2 linked regions of the Pseudoduganella albidiflava genome follow. Each later gene encodes a partner of the first gene's protein in a complex. Links are inferred from orthologs where the notes say so. Each region holds a gene or a part of one and is shown on either strand. Other genes may lie near its edges.

Region 1 (3,342 bases):
TGAACGCACTGGCGCGGGCGCAGGAACGCCTGGGTAACCGCCTGGGCGAACTGGGCGAGCGCATGGCCACGGCCGGCAGCGAAGCCCGCCGCGAAGCGCTGTCGCGCCAGATGGAAGCGGTCCAGAAACAGATGGAACCGTTGCAAGAAAGGATGAGCCGGCTATCCGGATCGATGGCGAGCCAACACGCCAAGGTGGACCCCAGCCGCGAACCGATGAAGACGCTGCATGCCCGGATGGCCGAGCTGTCGAAGCCGATGGAGGAACATGGCCGCAGGATGGGCCAGCTGGGCCGCGAACAGGGCCGGCTGAGCCGCGAGGCGGACAAGACCACCCGCGCGCTGATCGACGAGGCGCTGCGCAAGGGCCAGGCAACCGAGGTGGGCAGGCAAGGCTGACCCGGCGCGCACCAGCGCCGTTCAAGGGACTGCAACTATGGTGTCGGACACCGGCTTCCCAAAGGTGGAAAACGCCGACAGGCCCAAATGCCGCTAAGTTAAGCGTTACTCGATAGGTTAGAAGCGCATGCATTCACCCCAACAGCGAAGGGCTGGGGTCAGACCCGCCGGGTCTGACCCCGGAATTTGCACTTGGGGTGAGCTTATCTAAGCGGCATTACCGACAGGCCCGCGCCTACCGCCCCAGCCGCTCCAGCTTCGCCACCGACAGGTCCAGCACCTTCATGCCGGCGCTGCCGAAGTTGATCTGCGCCCGGCAGTTGGCACCGCTGCCTTCGATGTTGACGATCACGCCTTCGCCGAACTTGGCATGCGCCACCGATTCGCCGATGCGCCAGGCCGAGCCGGAAGCCGACTTTTGCGCGATGCGCTGGGCGATCGCGTTGTCGCTGCCGCCGTTCAGCTGCACGTCTTCCCACTGCGCCTTCTTGTTCGCGAACCAGTGCGTCTGCACGCGCGGCGACAGCCACTTCAGCGACTCTTCCGGCAGTTCGTCGAAGAAGCGCGACTTCATGTTGTAGCGCGTCTGGCCATGCAGCATGCGGGTCTGGCAGAAGCACATGTACAGGCGCTTGCGGGCCCGCGTGATCGCCACGTACATCAGCCGCCGTTCTTCCTCCACGCCGCCTTCTTCCTTCGAGCTGCTCTCGTGGGGGAACAGGCCTTCCTCCAGGCCCGTGATGAAGACGTTGTCGAACTCCAGGCCCTTGGCCGAGTGCACGGTCATCAGCTGCATCGCATCCTGGCCGGCCTGCGCCTGGTTGTCGCCCGCTTCCAGCGAAGCGTGCGCGAGGAAGGCCGACAGCGGCGACATCACGGTGGCCAGCGGCGCATCGGCATCCATGATCTCCACGCCATCGGCATTGATGATCGCGGCACCGGCCTGCGCATCGGCCGGCGGGCCGAGGTGTGCCGGCGCGCCCTGGCCATAGCCTTCCTCGCCGACGAACTGGGTGGCCGCGCTGACCATCTGTTCCAGGTTTTCCACCCGGTCGGCGCCATCCTTCTCGTTGGCATAGTGTTGCAGCAGGCCGGACGATTCCAGCGTGATGCGCACCAGTTCCGGCAGGGCCATCTGCTGCGTTTCAAAGCGCACGCCTTCGATCAGCTTGACGAAGCCACCCAGCGACGTACCGGCCTTGCCGACCATGTACGGCACCGCCGCATACATCGAGATGCCGTAGGTCTCGGCCGCGTTCTGCAGCTGCTCCAGCGTGCGCGCGCCGATGCCGCGCGCCGGGAAATTCACCACGCGCAGGAAGGCCGAATCGTTGTGCGGGTTGTCCATCAGCTGCAGGTAGGCGATCGCGTGCTTCACCTCGGCGCGCTGGAAGTAGCGCAGGCCGCCGTACACGGTGTACGGAATGCCGGCCGAGAACAGCGCGTGCTCGATCACCCGCGATTGCGCGTTCGAGCGGTACAGCACGGCGATCTCGCTGCGCCGCGTGCCTTCGCCGATCAGGTTCCTGGCCTCGTCCACCAGCCATTGCGCTTCCTGCAAGTCCGACGTGGCTTCGTACACGCGCACCGGTTCGCCATGGCCGGCGTCCGTGCGCAGGTTCTTGCCCAGCCGGCGGCTGTTGTTGGCGATCAGTACGTTGGCCGCATCGAGGATGTGGCCATGCGAGCGGTAGTTCTGTTCCAGCTTGATCAGGTTCTTCACGCTGAACTCGGATTCGAACGCCACCATGTTGCCCACGTTGGCGCCGCGGAATGCATAAATGCTCTGGTCGTCGTCGCCCACGGCGAACAGCGCGCCGCCATGCCCGGTGCCGTGCCCGGCGATCAGCTTCAGCCACGCGTATTGCAGGTTGTTGGTGTCCTGGAACTCGTCGACGAGGATGTGGCGGAAGCGCTGCTGGTAATGCTCGCGCAGCGGCTGGTTGCGCGACAGCAGTTCATACGTGCGCAGCAGCAGTTCCGCGAAGTCGACCACGCCTTCGCGCTGGCACTGGTCGTCGTACAGCCCGTACAGCTCCACCAGCTTGCGCTCGTTGGCGTCGTAGGCCTCGACCTGGCTGGCGCGCAAGCCCTGGTCCTTGTTGTTGTTGATGAAGTACATCACCGATTTCGGCGGGAACTTTTCATCGTCCACGTTGTTCGCCTTCAGCAGGCGCTTGATCATCGACAGCTGGTCTTGCGTGTCGAGGATCTGGAACGACTGGGGCAGGGCGGCGTCGCGGTAATGGGTACGCAGCAGCCGGTTGCACAGACCGTGGAAGGTGCCGACCCACATGCCGCGTGTATTAATCGGCATCATTGTCGACAGGCGCGCCAGCATCTCCTTGGCCGCCTTGTTGGTGAACGTGACGGCGAGGATGCCGCCCGGCGACACCTGCCCGGTCTGGATCAGCCAGGCGATGCGCGTGGTCAGCACGCGCGTCTTGCCCGAGCCGGCGCCCGCCAGGATCAGGGCGTTTTGCGGTGGCAGGGTAACGGCGGCGAGTTGTTCGGGATTGAGGTTGTGGAGGAGATTCTGCATCCCGCCATTATACCTTCCAGACCCGCGTCCAGAGCCGGGCCCGGACCCTGCGGAACCCTGCCGGATCGCGCCCGGGCGCGCGCCTGGCGCCCGGTCCCGCGTCGGTTGCTAGGGCTTGGCGAAGGGATCGGCAGCGGCCTGCGCAGGCGGGAAAATATGCACGTAGGCCACGTACAGCGCGCAGTGCGCCACGCCGTACAGCACCTCGGAGAGCATTCGCATCAGCGCCAGGCCCATCGTGTCGAAGCCGAACAGCGCGCGCACCAGCAGCAGCACGGCGATCGTGATCGCGAACAGGCTGACGGCGAACATGAAGAACGCGCCGGCCGCGCGCTTGATCGCGAAGAAGCTGTAGAACAGCGCCTTGCCGGGCCCCATGCCGTTCCAGTGGACCAGCGGCGC
Region 2 (3,274 bases), 4.4 Mb from region 1 along the record:
GCAACGTTCGACGTGGGCCGCGCCGTGCCAGCCGGGATCTGCCTGGTGCTGGCCCTGATCGGGAACTCGCTGAGCAAGGTGCGCCGCAACTTCTATATCGGTATCCGCACCCCATGGACGCTGGCGAGCGAGCGAGTGTGGTATTCAACCCACCGCGTGGGTGCGAAGCTGATGGTGGGGGCGGGCGTGGTGGGGCTGCTGGCGGTGCTGCTCGGCGCATCGGGCGAGCTGGCGATTGGACTCGTCGTCATCGGCGCCTTGCTGCCGGTACTGTATTCGCTGGTGCTGTACAAGCGGCTGGAGCGGGCAGGGCAGCTATAAAAAACGCCGCGTAACGCGGTAATGCCGTTCAGTTAAACGTCGCCGGCTCATCGATAGTGCATGCATTCACCCCAACAGCGAAGGGCTGGGGTCAGACCCGCCGGGTCTGACCCCGGAATTTGCACTTGGGGTGGCCTTATCTGAACAGCATTGCCGCGTGAACGCGGCGTTTTTCATGCAGGGCTGGCTTGTTCGGCAGCATATTTTCCGGCCTACTTGCCCGTGATCGAAATCACGTCGGCCCCCGGCGCGCCGAACATCTGCTCCTTCAGCAGGTGCAGCTGGTCGCGCACCTGCGCGGCCTTCTCGAACTCCAGGTTCTTGGCATGCTCGATCATGAGCTTTTCGAGGCGCTTGATCTCTTTCGAGACCTGCTTCTCGCTCATCGTTTCGTACTTCGCTGTCTCCTGGGCCGCCTTCAGGTTGGTGGATGCCTTGTTCGGGTCGTACACGCCGTCGATCATGTCCTTGATGACCTTGTTCACGCCGCGCGCGATGATGCCGTGCTTCTCGTTGTGGGCCAGCTGCTTGGCGCGGCGGCGCTCGGTTTCGTCGATCGCGCGCTTCATCGAATCGGTCATCTGGTCCGCGTACAGCAGCGCCACGCCGTTCAGGTTGCGGGCGGCGCGGCCGATGGTCTGGATCAGCGAACGTTCGGAGCGCAGGAAGCCTTCCTTGTCGGCATCCAGGATCGCCACCAGCGACACTTCCGGCAAGTCCAGGCCTTCGCGCAGCAAGTTGATGCCGACCACCACGTCGAACGTGCCGATGCGCAGGTCGCGCAGGATTTCCACCCGCTCGACCGTTTCGATATCGCTGTGCAGGTAGCGCACCTTGATGCCGTGGTCCGACAGGTATTCGGTCAGCTGCTCGGACATCCGCTTGGTCAGCGTGGTCACCAGCACCCGCTCGTTCTTGGCGATGCGGTCGTTGATCTCGGAGAGCAGGTCGTCCACCTGCGTGCGCGCCGGCCGCACGATCACCTGCGGGTCGACCAGGCCGGTGGGGCGCACCACCTGTTCCACGACCTGGTCGGCATGCTTCTGCTCGTACTCGGCCGGCGTGGCGGAAACGAAGATCGTCTGCCGCATCTTGCCCTCGAATTCCTCGAACTTCAGCGGCCGGTTGTCCAGCGCGGACGGCAGGCGGAAGCCATAGTCGACCAGGTTCGTCTTGCGCGAACGGTCGCCGTTGTACATCGCCGAGAGCTGGCCGACCAGCACGTGCGATTCGTCCATGAACATCAGCGCATCCTGCGGCAGGTAATCGATCAGGGTTGGCGGCGGCTGGCCCGGCAGCGCGCCACTCAGGTGCCGCGAATAGTTCTCGATGCCTTTCGTGAAGCCGATCTCGGCCATCATTTCCAGGTCGAACCTGGTACGCTGCTCGAGGCGCTGTTCCTCGATCAGCTTGCCTTCCTTGCGGAAGAACTCGAGCCGGTCGCGCAATTCGGCCTTGATGCTTTCGATGGCCCGCAGCACCGTCGAACGGGGCGTCACGTAGTGCGAGCCGGGGTAGACGGTGAAGCGGGGGATCTTCTGGCGCACGCGGCCCGTGAGCGGATCGAACAGCTGGATGGACTCCAGTTCGTCGTCCCACATTTCCAGGCGCACCGCCAGTTCGGCGTGTTCGGCGGGGAAGATGTCGATCGTATCGCCGCGCACGCGGAACGTGCCGCGGCCGAAGTCCACTTCATTGCGCGTGTACTGCATCTGGATCAGGCGGGCAATGATGTCGCGCTGGCTGACCTTGTCCTTGGCGCGCAGGGTCAGGATCATCTGGTGGTATTCGTTCGGATTACCGATACCGTAGATGGCCGACACGGTGGCCACGATGACCACGTCGCGCCGCTCCATCAGCGACTTGGTGCACGACAGCCGCATCTGCTCGATGTGCTCGTTGATCGACGAATCCTTCTCGATGAACAGGTCGCGCTGCGGCACGTAGGCTTCCGGCTGGTAATAATCGTAGTACGACACGAAATACTCGACAGCGTTCTGCGGGAAGAACTCGCGGAATTCGCTGTAGAGCTGGGCCGCCAGTGTCTTGTTCGGCGCAAACACGATCGCCGGACGGCCCATGCGGGCGATCACATTGGCCATCGTGTAAGTCTTGCCGGAACCCGTCACGCCCAGCAGCGTCTGGAACGACAGGCCGTCGCCAATGCCTTCGCACAGGGCCTCGATCGCGGTCGGCTGGTCGCCGGCGGGCGGGAAGGGCTGGTGCAGCTTGAACGGTGAATCCGGGAACGTCAGCACGGTGGGCTCGGGAGCGCCGGCCAGTGATAAATCAGCCATGAAGTCAGACCTTTGCTAGAATAGGGAGTTGCACACCACATTGTGCAGTCATTGCGCGGTGGCCGGCACACCTGGCCAACGCCGCGCATCGGAATTGCTGTGCACCGTCATCACTGTCCAGAGTAATTGCCGCTGAATTTGCTCAGTAATGTTGTAGTGCTCATCCGCTGCGAATCGCATCCAATCGAATCCAATCCTATCATGACGAATCCTTCCGTTTTCAGTGCCATCGAGATGGCTCCGCGCGACCCGATCCTGGGTATCACCGAAGCTTTTAACGCCGACACCAACCCCAATAAGATCAACCTGGGCGTGGGTGTTTATTATGACGACAATGGCAAAGTGCCGCTGCTGTCGTGCGTGCAGAAAGCTGAAAACATCCTGATTGAACAGCCAGCCCCGCGCACGTACTTGCCGATCGAAGGCCTGGCCGCGTATGACAAGGCGGTGCAGGAACTGGTATTTGGGGCCGACAGTGCCGTAGTTCAAGAGCGCCGCGCGATCACCGTGCAGGCCCTGGGCGGCACCGGCGCTCTGAAGCTGGGCGCCGATTTCCTGAAGCGTTTCTCGCCATCGTCGGAAGTCTTCATCAGCGATCCAAGCTGGGAAAACCACCGCGCGCTGTTTGAAAGCGCCGGCTTCAAGGTCAACAATTA

The links.
Region 2: the proteins of EYF70_RS24295 (region 1) and uvrB are in contact, whole or in part, in a crystal structure (PDB 7EGT), measured with the Thermus thermophilus proteins. The link is inferred for Pseudoduganella albidiflava from one-to-one orthologs. Residues at the interface, in WP_096412145.1 of Thermus thermophilus: His654, Arg656, Phe657, Gln666, Asp668, Glu669, Lys680, Arg681, Leu682, Ser683, Lys685, Tyr686, Ala687; in WP_096411307.1 of Thermus thermophilus: Glu23, Leu25, Arg26, Asp27, Gly28, Glu29, Arg30, Phe31, Arg55, Glu326, Asp327, Phe328, Glu379, Ser382, Gln383, His398, Gly400, Arg401.

What each region holds. Positions count from the first base shown.
Region 1 is NZ_CP036401.1:5,847,328-5,850,669, reverse strand. Bases 288-3,311 are described here. They hold EYF70_RS24295 (UvrD-helicase domain-containing protein), read right to left. Parts: upstream 2,941-3,311; coding sequence 634-2,940; downstream 288-633. Other genes in these bases: EYF70_RS24290 (BPSS1780 family membrane protein), read right to left, coding at 3,049-3,311; EYF70_RS24300 (M56 family metallopeptidase), read left to right, coding at 288-398. Outside these bases: more of EYF70_RS24300, read left to right, coding at 1-287; more of EYF70_RS24290, read right to left, coding at 3,312-3,342. UniProt on the Escherichia coli protein: A helicase with DNA-dependent ATPase activity. Unwinds DNA duplexes with 3'-5' polarity. Translocates on single-stranded DNA with 3'-5' polarity. Initiates unwinding more efficiently from a nicked substrate than double-stranded DNA.
Region 2 is NZ_CP036401.1:1,450,429-1,453,702, forward strand. The notes cover bases 77-3,032. They hold uvrB (excinuclease ABC subunit UvrB), read right to left. Parts: upstream 2,619-3,032; coding sequence 534-2,618; downstream 77-533. Other genes in these bases: EYF70_RS06185 (SdpI family protein), read left to right, coding at 77-321; EYF70_RS06195 (amino acid aminotransferase), read left to right, coding at 2,820-3,032. Also shown: more of EYF70_RS06185, read left to right, coding at 1-76; more of EYF70_RS06195, read left to right, coding at 3,033-3,274. UniProt on the Escherichia coli protein: The UvrABC repair system catalyzes the recognition and processing of DNA lesions. A damage recognition complex composed of 2 UvrA and 2 UvrB subunits scans DNA for abnormalities.